Regions from separate parts of the Arthrobacter sp. 9E16 genome, predicted to be linked through region 3. Evidence: predicted binding sites of a transcription regulator. Region 3 holds the regulator's gene; each other region holds the start of a gene.
What was found. The regulator LexA, encoded in region 3, represses DNA repair genes until DNA is damaged. The targets are predictions, from matches to a motif close to TCGAACANNTGTTCGA.

Region 1 (4,135 bases), on a different contig from region 3:
TCCACGGTGATGAAATCCGCCAGCTGCGGGAGATCGGAGAATGATTCCTCCAGGGAATTGGCCAGCGCCCCAAAAGCGGCCGCGAACAGGAAAGCGGAGACGGTCCAGGTGGCAAAGGAGCCGCGCAGCAGCCGGCCGGCCAGACCCGCCGGGGAAAGCAGGGCGGGCCTGGCGGTTGCCGGACCGGGCCGGGGCGTCCGCAGCCCGGCGCCAAGGTCCCGCCGCCGGGCCAGCTCCACGGCGAGCACCAGCAGTATTGCCGTGGCCGCAACCGAGAGGAGCAGCGGCCACCAGCGCAGGTCCACCCAGAGGCGGGTCTGCTGCGGCCAGGCAAGCGGGGAGGACCAGGACAGCCAGGATCCCTGGTTGTTGATGACGTCGCCGATTCCCCGGATCAGGAAGGCGGCAGTCAGAACCGCCATTGCCGTGCCGGTGGCTCCCCGCGCGTGCTCATTGAGCTGGGCGGCAACCGCGGCAACCGCACCGAAAACCATGCCGGTGAGTGCGGTCCCGGCGCCCAGGGCAAGCGAACTGGCAGGGTCCAGGGACGCTGTGCCCGCGAGCGCCGCCACAACGGCCGCCCCGACCGCGGCATTGGCGACGGCGACTGTGATGATTGCGGCGGCGGCCGGTGCAAAAGGGCCCACCGGCAGGGCGCGGAGCATTTCCATCCGGCCGGATTCCTCCTCCGCCCTGGTATGCCGCACCACGAGGAGGATGCTCATGATGGCGGCGGCCAGATAGAGGTACAAGGAGAGTTCGTTGGCGACCATCGCGCCGAACGTGTAATTCTCCAGTCCAAAGGCCGGTCCGGTCATCATGACCGTGGCCGGGTTGTCCATGAGCGACGCCCGGGCCTGCAGTGATTCCGGGGTGGTGTAGGTCGTCTCGAAAGTGGCCATGGACCCGGCAACGCCTGTGCCGACGGCCAGGGTCCAGACCGGAATAATGATCCGATCCAGCCTCAGGTGCAGCCGCAGCAATCCGCCGGTGGCAGCCCACGGGTTGCGGAAGGACTGCCGGCGGGCAGTGGGTGGTGCGCTCATTGCTCTGCTCCCGCCTCGTCACCGTAGTGGCGCAGGAACAGCTCCTCCAGTGACGGCGGGGCAATGGTCAGGTTTTGCACGCCGGCTTCGGCCAGCAGTGCCAGGATGCTGTTCACCTGCGCATTGTCGACGTCGAACCGCAGATATCCGTGCTCCGCACTGAGGTTGTGCACCCCCGGTGCAGCGGCCAGCGCGGCCGGATCCGCCGTCGTCGTCGCCGTGACCGTGGACCGGGTGAGGTGGCGCAGCTGGGCCAGGGTGCCGGTTTCCACGTCGCGGCCGGAGCGGATGATGGTGACGGTGTCGCACAGCTTTTCCACCTCGGCGAGGATGTGGCTGGACAGCAGCACGGTACGTCCCTCGCTGCGCAGGTTCCGGATCTCCTCGGTGAACGCAGCCTCCATGAGCGGATCGAGGCCCGAGGTGGGTTCATCGAGCAGGAACAGCTCAGCGTCTGAGGCGAGCGCGGCGACCAGCGCCACCTTTTGCCGGTTGCCTTTGGAATAGGTGCGCGCCTTCTTGGTGGGGTCCAGCTCAAAGCGTTCCAGCAGTTCAGCGCGTCGTGCCGCCTGCCGCTTCGCGTCCCGGTCCTTCCCCGCGTACCGTTTGCCGGCATGTAGCCGGGTGAAGATGTCAATGGCTTCCCCGCCCGTCAGGTTCGGCCAGAGGGTGGTGTCCCCGGGAACGTAAGCGATCCGGCGGTGGACGGCGACGGCGTCCGCCCAGGGATCCATGCCCAGCACCGCGGCGGTTCCGGCGTCAGCGCGCAGCACGCCCAGCAGCACCCGGATGGCGGTGGATTTCCCGGCTCCGTTGGGCCCCAGAAATCCGGCGACCTGTCCCTCCTCCACCGTGAGCGAGAACCCGTCCAAAGCGCGCGTAGAGCCGATGGTCTTGACGAGGTTGGTCGTTTCGACAGCGGGCTGGTTCATGGGAGCTCCGGTGGCATGAGACGCGGCCGGGGCCCGTCTTGCGCCCGGTCTGCCCTGGCTGGCAGCAATGTCCACCCAGTCTGCGGCAACTTGCGCCGTTCGCCAAGGTGTTTTCCATGCTCGGTGCTACCCTGTTGGTATTCGAAGGTGTGTTCTAGGGAGGTGTGCGGTGCCCGTCTTTTCCTCTGGCCCAACTCCGCGACCGGGCGGCGCAAATGACCAACCTCCAGCCCGCGGCGCAACCCTTCCGGCCGGGTTCGCATCACCCGCCCAGGACTATTACGACGCCGGCATTGACCTGAACCGGCACCTGATCCGCGATGCCACGTCCACCTTCATCATGCGGGTTTCCGGCAACGCCATGGACGAAGCCGGCATCAGCGACGGAGACGAGCTGATCGTGGACCGGTCGCTGACACCCAAAGACGGGTCGGTGGTTGTTGCCGTTCTGAACGGAGAGCTGATCATCCGGCGGTTGCTGTTGACCGGCCAGGGGATCTTCCTGCACGCGGACAGCCCGGATTCAGAAGACATCCGGGTACCGGATCCCGCGGAACTGTCCGTCTGGGGTGTCGTGACCCGGTGCCTGCACCATGTCTAGGCCGTCTCATGGCTGAGCAGCACCGCATCGCACTGGTGGACGTAAACAGCTTCTACGTCTCCTGCGAGCGCGTTTTTGACCCGAAGCTGGCCGGCATTCCCGTGGTTGTGCTCTCCAACAACGACGGCTGCGTGGTGGCCCGCTCCGATGAGGCCAAGGCCCTGGGCATCAAGACGGGTGAGCCGTGGTTCAAGCTGGCCGAGGCCGCTCCCAAGCTGGGTCTGGTACAGCGCTCGAGCAACTATGAGCTGTACGGGGACCTGAGCTCGCGCGTGATGCAGCTGCTGGCACGCTTCTCCTCCGAGCAAGAGATTTACTCCATCGACGAGTGTTTCCTGCACCTGCACGGCACCGATGAGGAACTGCGGACCCGGGGCACTGACATCCGGGCTGCCGTGGCGAAGAACATCGGCCTGCCGGTCTGCGTGGGAATCGGCCCCACCAAAACCCTGGCCAAATTCGCGAACCGGATCGCCAAGCAGAATCCCCACATGGGAGGCGTCTGCAACCTCGACACCCTGGATCCCGCCGTCGTCGACACAATTATGTCCCGCGTGCCGGTCACCGGCCTGTGGGGCGTGGGCGCGCGCAACGGTGTCCGGCTGAATGCGCTGGGCATCCACACTGTCGCGGATCTGCGCGCCGCCGATACCGCCGCGATCCGTGCGAAGTTCTCCGTGGTGCTGCAGCGCACGGTGCTGGAACTGAACGGCACCGCCTGCATTCCCATGGAAACCGAGTCTGCAGACAAGCAGCAGGTCCTCTTTTCACGCAGCTTCGCGACGCCGGTGACTACACAGGAATCGATGCGCCAGGTCATGAGCCTGTACGCCCAAAAAGCGGCCATCCGACTGGCCAAGGAGGGACAGCTGGCCAGCGTCATGACGGTTTTTGCGTCCACCTCGCGGTTCAGCGGCACTGAAGCATCTTCCCCCTCGGCCACGGTCCGGCTTCAGCGGCCCACCGCGGATCCCCTGGTGCTCACCCGGGCCGCGATTGACGCCATGGATCCCCAGGTGGTGGAGGGTGCCCGGTATGCCAAGGCCGGAATCATGCTCACGGGCCTCTCCCCCGCCGGCGCCGAGCCGGTGTTCGACCTGTTCGATGCCGGACCGGAGCAGAAGGACATCGGGCCGCTGCTGGCGCAGGTCACCGACAAGTACGGTGCTGCCAGCATTGGCCTGGGACTGGCCGGGATGTCCACAGCCAAGCCGGACTGGACCATGGCGCGGAACTTCGCTTCCCCGCGCTACACCACCGAGTGGTCCGATCTTCCGGTGGTGAAGGCGGTTTAGCGGCCAGGTTTCCTGCCGGCTCCAGGGTCTGGAAATTCAACCAGGCTGGCGGTGATTCCGGCAAGGAACTGCGACCCCAAGCCTGTCAGGGAGATCTCCTTGCGCTTTGCCCCGGTGCGCGGGACATCGACCTCCGCACTGTGCAGGAGACCGGTGTCCTGCAGCCTTTTCAGGGTGCGGTAGAGACTGCGCTCGGTGATCTGCCAGCCGGTGCCTGCTGCAACCTCTTCTGCAACCCTGGCCACCGTCACCGGTTGATGC
Region 2 (4,135 bases), on a different contig from region 3:
CTGCCCACCTTCCTGCAGATGGTCAACGACGCCTCCGCCACCATGTCCGGACTGATGATGCTGCCGATGACCGCCGGCCTGCTGGTCACCTCGATCGGCACCGGGCAGCTGATTTCCCGCACCGGCAAGTACAAGATCTACCCCATACTCGGCGCGGCCGTGATGATTGTTGGGCTGCTGCTGCTCTCCCGGATCTCCAACACCACGCCCTACTGGTTCACGGCGCTGGGCATGTTTGTGCTGGGCCTGGGCATCGGAGCACTGATGCAGAACCTGGTGCTGATTGTGCAGAACAGTGTTCCCTCCAAGGACATGGGCACCGGGGTCTCCTCCGCCAACTATTTCCGGCAGATGGGCGGATCACTGGGAATCGCCGTGTTCGGGTCCTTCTTTATCAAGCGCCTGAACGACCAGGTGGCGGACGCACCGCCGGAGGCCTCCGGAGTGCTCCGCAACGGAGTGAACTCGATCAGCCCGTCCGAATTGAAGATGCTGCCCGGGCCGGTGCGGGACTTCATTGCCCAGGCCTTCGGGGATGCCCTGCCGCCAATTTTCCTGCTCGGCATTCCGGCGTTGGGCGCCGGCCTGATCATGACCCTGTTCATCAAACAGATTCCGCTGTCCGAGACCGCGCGGGTGCACCTCGGAGATGCGGAGCAGGAACCAACCGCCAGGTAAGCGTTAACCGGCATCAGGCACCGCCGGCTAGGAGACCGCACCACATGTCCCACAAAGCACTTTCACCACGGATCGCCGCGAGCCCGGCAGGATTGGTTCCCGGCAATCCGGGGCCTGCGCCGGGTACGCAGCTGCAGGGTACGCGAAAGCACGGGCGGCACCGGGAGGAGGCCGCGCCGGCGGCGATGCCCAAACGGAACCTGCCCCTGGTCTTCACCGGGCTGGTGCTGTCCGTGCTGCTGGCAGCCCTGGACCAGACCATCGTGGCGACCGCGCTGCCCACCATCGTGGGGGACCTCAACGGGCTCGAGCACCTGTCCTGGGTGGTCACTGCTTACATCCTGGCAGCAACCATCGGCCTGCCGATCTACGGAAAACTCGGCGATCTGTTTGGCCGCAAGAGCATCTTCATTTTCGCCATTGTGGTGTTCCTGGTCGGCTCCATGCTGTCCGGGCTGGCGCAGGACATGGGTCAGCTGATCGGCTTCCGTGCGCTGCAGGGCCTCGGCGGCGGCGGACTGATGATCGGCGCGCAGGCCATCCTGGGAGACCTCGTCTCTCCGCGTGAGCGCGGCAAGTACATGGGACTGATCGGAGCAGCCTTTGGAATTGCCTCCGTGTGCGGACCGCTGCTGGGCGGCTGGATCACCGATGCCTGGTCCTGGCGGTGGGTCTTCTACATCAACCTGCCCATCGGAGCGGTGGCGCTCGCCGTCGTCGTCTCCTCCCTGCACCTGGCCAAACCCCAGGGAGCCCGCCCGCGGCTGGACTACGCCGGCGCTGCCTTGCTGGCCGTTGCGAGCGCCGCCCTGATCATGCTCACCACGTGGGCGGGCACCACCTATGCCTGGTCAAGTCCGCAGATCCTGGCTCTGGCCGCATTGACCCTGGCTGCGGGTGCGGCATTTGTGCGGGTGGAGCTGAAGTCCCGGGAGCCGATCATGCCGCTGGGCCTGTTCCGCAACCGGAACTTCCTGCTGCCCGTGCTGGTGGGCATCTCCGTGGGCATCGCCATGTTCTCCACCATTTCCTACCTGCCCACCTTCCTGCAGATGGTCAACCGGGCCACTGCCACCGAATCCGGACTGATGATGCTGCCGATGATGGGCGGGCTGCTGCTCACCTCCATCGGCACCGGCCAGCTGATTTCCCGCACGGGAAAGTACAAGATCTATCCGATCCTGGGCTGCGCGGTGATCATTGCGGGCCTGGTGCTGCTGTCCCGGATTTCCGACACCACGCCGTACAGCTTCACGGCGCTCGGGATGCTGGTGATGGGCCTGGGCATTGGAATGCTGATGCAGAACCTGGTGCTGATTGTGCAGAACAGCGTCCCCGGCAGGGACATGGGGGCTGCAATTTCCGCGGCGAACTATTTCCGGCAGATCGGTGCCTCTTTTGGCATTGCGCTGTTCGGCTCCATCTTCATCCACCGCCTGGGCAATGAGATTGCCGCGGCGCCGCAGGGGGCGGGGGCAGCGGTGGGCGGGGACATCAATTCCCTGAGCCCGGCGACGCTGCGCGGTCTGCCGGCGCCGGTGCAGGATTTCATCGGCGCGGCCTTTGGCCACGCGCTGCCGCCGATCTTCCTGCTCAGTGTGCCCATTGTCGCAGTAGCCCTGGTGCTGTGCCTGTTTATCCGGGAGACGCCGCTGTCCACCGAGGTCCGGACGGAAGCGGGGGAGGAAGCTTAGGGGCGTCCGCGGAGGAATCCGGCGGCGGGAGTGCCGATTGTCAGATGATGGCCGTACACTGGAAACTGTTAGAACATATGTTCGAATTAGTTGCTGTCCACAAACCAATTTTGGCCGCCGCGACGGCTTGGGTGCGGGCACGCCTGCGGCTGGGAGGAAGCTGGAATGGGTGTCTTCAGTGAGGCGGTAGAGGTGGTGTGCTCACCCGCCGGCCAGCCGCTTCGGCTTGTCTGGAGCGGCCGCACCTACAAGGTGGCAGCGGATCCCGTGCGCTGGTATGAGCGCCGGAACTGGTGGGATGAGGAAGCCCGGGCGGAACGCGGGCGCGGTCCGGGGCTGGTGGATTCGGAGATCTGGCGGGTACAGGCCCGGCTGACCCCGCGTTCGCCGCTGCGCACCCTGGATCTCTCGCATGACATCAGCTCCGGCCGCTGGCGCCTGATCCGTATCCATGACGCCCTGCGGGAAAGCGCCTAGGAACTGCCGGATATGAGCTTCACCCATCTGCATGCCGCCACCGCCTTCAGCGCGCACTACGGAGTGTCCTGGCCGGAGGAAATGGCGCAGGCCGCTGCGGCCGACGGTGCAGACGCGCTCGCCTGCACCGACCGTGACGGACTGTACGGAACGGTCAAGCACCTGCGCGCCTGCATGGACGCCGGCATTGATCCGATCGTGGGGGTGGACCTGGCGGTGCTGGGGGAGCCGGATGCTTCCGGTGCCCGGCCGGTCACCGGAAGAGTTGTTGTCCTGGCCCGCGGCCGTCGGCAGGGAGCCGGCTACCGCGCGCTGTGCCGGCTGATTTCCGATGCACACGCCGGCACCTCAGCGTCCGCGGCACGCAAGGGCAGCAAACCGGTGGGGGTGACCATGGCGCAGCTGGCGTCACGGGCAGCGGGCGACGACGGCGGTGGGGGCTCCAGTGCCCGCGGCCCCGGAGCCGGCGGTGACACTAATCACGAGCCGCTCCTGACCGTCCTGGTGGGACCGCATTCCGACGTCGGCACCGCCATGCGCAGCCGCAGCTACGCCGTCGCCCGCACACTCTTTCGCCGCTGGCAGGAGACGCTGCCGCGCGCATCACTTGCCGTGGAGGTGGTGGCCCACCTCAGCGCCCCGGGGACCAACCTCAGCCTGGCCCACGCCGTGCGCATGCTCCGCCTGGCGGATGAAATGCAGCTGCCGGCCATCCTCACCAACGCTGTGCGCTACGTGGATGCCGACGGCGCCGCCACCGCCGACGTCCTGGACGCAGCCCGGGCGCTGACCTCCATGGGGCGGCTTCCGGATTTGCAGCCCAACGGACAGGGCTGGCTGAAGAGCGCCGCGCAGATGAAGTCCCTTGCCCGCGAGATCAGCAACGAGGCGGGCTACGGAGCGGCGGGCGCATCCCGGATGCTCCGCGACACCGAAGCGCTCGCCGACGCCTGCCGGATGGATCCGGTCCGGGACATGGGCTGGAAGCAGCCGGTGGTTCCGGAAGCCTCGGTGATCGGTATTGCCGCCGAACCCATGGCCGAGCTGGTAAGCCGCTGCGAAGCCGGCATCGGCCGCCGGTTCCCCGCCCAGGATCCGGCCTCCGAAGCCCGGCTGCGCAACCGGCTGGCCCATGAACTGGGCATCATTGAACGGCTCGGGTTCGCCTCCTACTTCCTGACTGTCGCCGAGGTTTCCGCCATGATCACCGGCATGGGCGTGCGTGCCGCAGCCCGGGGCTCGGGAGCCTCTTCACTGGTGAACTATCTGCTGGGCATCAGCCACGT
Region 3 (4,135 bases):
GTTTAGTGTCTGCCGGCCGGTGCTGTTCCGGCCGCGGCAGCGCGGGCGCCCGGCCCAGTTACCGGATGCCGGCGGCCAGCAGTTCGCGGAGGCGGGCGAGGAAGGCGCTGGTCTCCGGTTCCGTGCCGGCGGTGACACGCAGATGGCCGGGGATCCCGACGTCGCGCACCAGGACGCCTGCCTCCAGCAGGCCTTCCCAGACGGCCCGGGGATCCTCCATTCCGCCGAAAAAGACGAAGTTCGCGTCTGAGGGGGCGGGCTTCAGACCCAGATCCTGCAGCTCGGAGACAATGCGGTCGCGCTGAACCTTGATGTCCTCAACGTTGGCCAGCAAAGCATCTGCGTGTTCCAGCGCAGCGTTGGCGGTGGCCTGCGTGATGGCGGACAGGTGGTACGGCAGCCGCACCAGGCGGAGGGCATCGGTAACCTCGGGGGCGGCTGCCATGTAGCCGATCCGGGCTCCGGCGAGCGCAAAGGCTTTGCTCATGGTGCGTGAGACGATCAGGCGCTCGCGTCCCGGCAGCAGTTCCAGGGCGCTCGGAGTGCCGGCATGGAAGAACTCGCCGTAGGCCTCATCCACGATCACGATGGCCTCTGACGCGGCCCCCGCCTCGTAGACGGCCTCCACAACATCCAGTGAAAGTGCTGTGCCGGTGGGGTTGTTCGGAGTGCAAAGGAAGACGATGTTCGGCGCCTCGGCGCGAACCTGTTCTGCAGCTGACTCAGCCGTAAGCCCGAAGTCGTCGCTTCGGTGTCCCGTGACGTAGCGGGTGCCGGTGCCGCTGGCGAGCAGCGGATACATGGAATAAGTGGGAGGGAAACTCATGGCCGTCCGTCCGGGACCGCCGAACGCCTGGAGAATCTGCTGCAGGACCTCGTTCGAGCCGTTCCCGGCCCAGATATTTTCGGAGGTCAGTCCGTGGCCGAGGTAAGCGGCAAGCCGGTCCCGCAGTTCCGTGAATTCCCGGTCCGGGTAGCGGTTCAGTCCGGCCACGGCCCGCTCCACAGAGATCGCAATCGCCTCCCGCACGGATTTCGGCAGGCCATGCGTATTCTCGTTGACATTCAGCAGGATGGGCACATCCAACTGGGGTGCGCCATAGGGCGTCAGTCCGCGGAGGTCATCGCGCAGAGGAAGTCGGTTGAGTCTCGCCAGCTGTTCAGTCACCTGTACAGCTTAAGACTCGAAGGCGGAGCGGGAAGAATCTGCGGGCTGCACGCCCTGCCTTGTTACGTCCCGCGTTGTTGAGCACTGACTTGTTTGGCTCTGGGTGTTTCGTCCTGAGGTGTTGCGGCTCAGCGTTGTTGCCGGCTCAGCGTTCAACGGGGATGTAAAGCTGAGCACCAACGATGAGGCGGGATTCAGTCAGGTTGTTGAGTTCCATGATGTCTTCCATGACATCCCGCGGGTCACGCTCAGGAGCGAACTCCTGCGCCAGGCCCCACAGGGACTCACCCGCAGCCACACTGACCTGGACGGTTCTTGTCACGTCCGGCCCCCCGCTGGAGGCCATGGCGGGAGCAGTGAAGAAACCCAGCACAATGAGCGCAGCCGCTGCGGCGAGCATCAGCGGGAGGCCGATGAAAACCAGACGGCCCCTGCGAGTCAGGTGCAGCGAGTTCGCCTTGACCGGCAGGGAAGGATTTGAAGGCCGGGAATCGAGGTGCTGTGAGGGAGATGTGTTTGACGCAGCTGTTTTTGACGCAGCTGTATGGATTGAAGCAGCTGTATGACTCGAATCAGCTGTTCGAGCTGTCGGGACTGTTTGGGTTGTCATTGCAACGCCTTTCCGGTTCGATGGCTGCAGGAAATACCCGAAGCCATATTCGAACGATTGGAAGCTGATCGACTTACCCGAACCTCCGCTGAGGGCGGCTGTCGAAAGTATGTTCGATTTCTGCTGAGTTATTTCTAGCACTTATCTACTAATAAAGTCGAGACTCGCTCGAACAAATGTTTGAAAACACCGCACTGCTCGCTTAACGTTGAGGACAAGAGGGAACCTTCAACGGGTTCTGCGGATCGACTCGAAGCCCAGGCGTCGGAGCGGTTCCTCAGGATCACTGAATCAGCTGCCTCTGACATAACCGCCGGAACGGCTTGCACGGCCAATACGTCCCGGCTTGTACCGATTAGACATTTACCGACCAGCCCCGGCATTGCCGGGACCAGCTGACCCGAAGGGAACCCGACGTGGCCCGCAGGACTGCTTCCGAAGACAGCACCAACAAACCAGCTGCCACAGGCACCCGTGCGCGCGCCAAAGGGCTCACCCCCAGGCAGAAGACCGTCCTGGAGATGATTCAGCGGTCCGTGAGCACCAACGGCTATCCGCCCACCATGCGCGAAATCGGCGACACGGTTGGCCTGGCCAGCCTGTCCAGCGTGACCCACCAGCTCATGCAGCTGGAGAAGCTCGGCTACATCCGCCGTGATCCGAAGCGCCCCCGCGCCATGGAAATCCTCATTCCCCTGATGCTCCGTGACGGGTCCTCCGGTACGGCAGCCGAAGAGGGGCCGGGACGCCCCGGCTCCGGCACGGACAACAGCCCTTCAGCCGGCGCTGCGGGGCGCACCGGAGACCAGCATGAAGAGGGCGCAGGCTCAACCCCGGCGCTGGCCTCGGTAACCGAGCTTGCCACCTCCGTTGATACCGCCATGGTGCCGCTGGTCGGCCGCATCGCCGCCGGCGGACCCATCCTTGCGGAGCAGGTGGTGGAGGACATCATGCCGCTGCCCCGTCAGCTGGTGGGACACGGTGACCTTTTCATGCTGAAGGTTTCGGGAGACTCCATGGTTGATGCCGCCATCTGCGACGGTGACTGGGTGGTTGTGCGCCGCCAGCCGACAGCTGAGAACGGTGACATTGTGGCTGCCCTCCTCGACGATGAAGCCACGGTCAAGACCTTCCGGCAGCGCAACGGCCACACCTGGCTGCTGCCGCAGAACACGCGGTACGAGCCCATTGTGGGCGATCACGCCGTCATCATGGGCAAAGTTGTCTCGGTGATGCGCGCTCTTTAGCCGATGTCCCGGCGGGATCCCTGCAGCGGAAAGCACGCAAATGGCGGCCGGAAATATTCCGGCCGCCATTTGCATGTCCATGTCTTTGCTGCCCGGCCTCACTGGGCCGCAGAGTGCCGCGGTTGCCCCCGCAGCCCGCCTATCCCGCCGACAGCTCCTCGGCTGCCGACTGCTCTGCGAGCCGGCCCAAAACGGAGAGCACCACGGAGCGGTCCGTGGTGGACCAGAACGGCGGCAGCGCTGCGCGCAGGAAGCCCCCATACCGGGCCGTGGCCAGCCGGGAGTCCAGGACAGCCACCACACCGCGGTCCCCCGCCGCACGAATCAGGCGCCCGGCGCCCTGTGCCAGACGCACGGCGGCATGGGTCGCCGCCACGGACATGAACCCGTTGCCTCCGGCCTTGGCCACTGCTCGGGTGCGGGCGGTCATCAGCGGGTCATCGGGACGGGGAAACGGGATGCGGTCGATGAGGACAAGCCGGCACGCGGCTCCGGGAACGTCCACGCCCTGCCATAGCGACATGGTGCCGAAGAGGCAGGTGTCCGGCTCTTCAGAGAACTGCTTGACCAGTGAAGACATGGAAGATTCCCCCTGGCACAGGATGGGGAAATCCACCCGGGTGCGCATGGCATCGGCGGCATCTTCGGCCGCTCGCCGGGAGGAGAATAAGCCCAGCGCGCCGCCGTTGGAGGCCTTAAGCAGCGCTTCGATTTCATTCAGCTGAGCCTCGGAGGTACCCCGCTCCGGCTTGGGCAGGTCCTTGGCCACATACAGAATCCCCTGGCGCGGGTAATCGAAGGGACTGCCGACGTCGGTTCCGGTCCAGGACGGTGCACCCGGACCCAACAGGCCCAGGGCACCGGCCACCGGCCCGAACTCGGAGCCGATCGCCAGGGTTGCCGAGGTCAGGACAACGGTGTGCCCGTCAAACAATCCTTCACGCAGCCGTCCCGCTACTGACAGCGGAGCAACGTTCAGGGTGGCGGGGGCGGTCTCGTCGGGCGGTGAAAAACCTCCCGACGGGGAGAAGGAACTGGGCCGGGACGCCCAAATCACCTCGCCGGCCGCCGGTGCCGAGATCAGCCGCTCGCAGACAGTCAGCACGGCCA

Region 1: CXR00_RS04490 (LexA family transcriptional regulator) is a predicted target of LexA. The motif match lies at 2,120-2,135, and genes of this name have one in related genera.
Region 2: CXR00_RS08015 (DUF6504 family protein) is a predicted target of LexA. The motif match lies at 2,442-2,457, and genes of this name have one in related genera.

The regions. Positions count from the first base shown of each region.
Region 1 is NZ_PJIU01000001.1:940,292-944,426, forward strand. It holds gene CXR00_RS04480 (ABC transporter permease) at 1-1,046, opposite strand, end outside; gene CXR00_RS04485 (ABC transporter ATP-binding protein) at 1,043-1,978, opposite strand; gene CXR00_RS04490 (LexA family transcriptional regulator) at 2,148-2,579, shown strand; gene CXR00_RS04495 (Y-family DNA polymerase) at 2,588-3,874, shown strand; gene CXR00_RS04500 (PadR family transcriptional regulator) at 3,871-4,135, opposite strand, start outside.
Region 2 is NZ_PJIU01000002.1:269,038-273,172, forward strand. It holds gene CXR00_RS08005 (MDR family MFS transporter) at 1-678, shown strand, start outside; gene CXR00_RS08010 (MDR family MFS transporter) at 723-2,372, shown strand; gene CXR00_RS08015 (DUF6504 family protein) at 2,538-2,849, shown strand; gene CXR00_RS08020 (DNA polymerase III subunit alpha) at 2,862-4,135, shown strand, end outside.
Region 3 is NZ_PJIU01000003.1:717,335-721,469, reverse strand. It holds gene CXR00_RS15550 (histidinol-phosphate transaminase) at 59-1,168, opposite strand; gene CXR00_RS15545 (LysM peptidoglycan-binding domain-containing protein) at 1,314-1,778, opposite strand; gene lexA (transcriptional repressor LexA) at 2,195-3,025, shown strand; gene CXR00_RS15535 (ATP-dependent DNA helicase) at 3,165-4,135, opposite strand, start outside.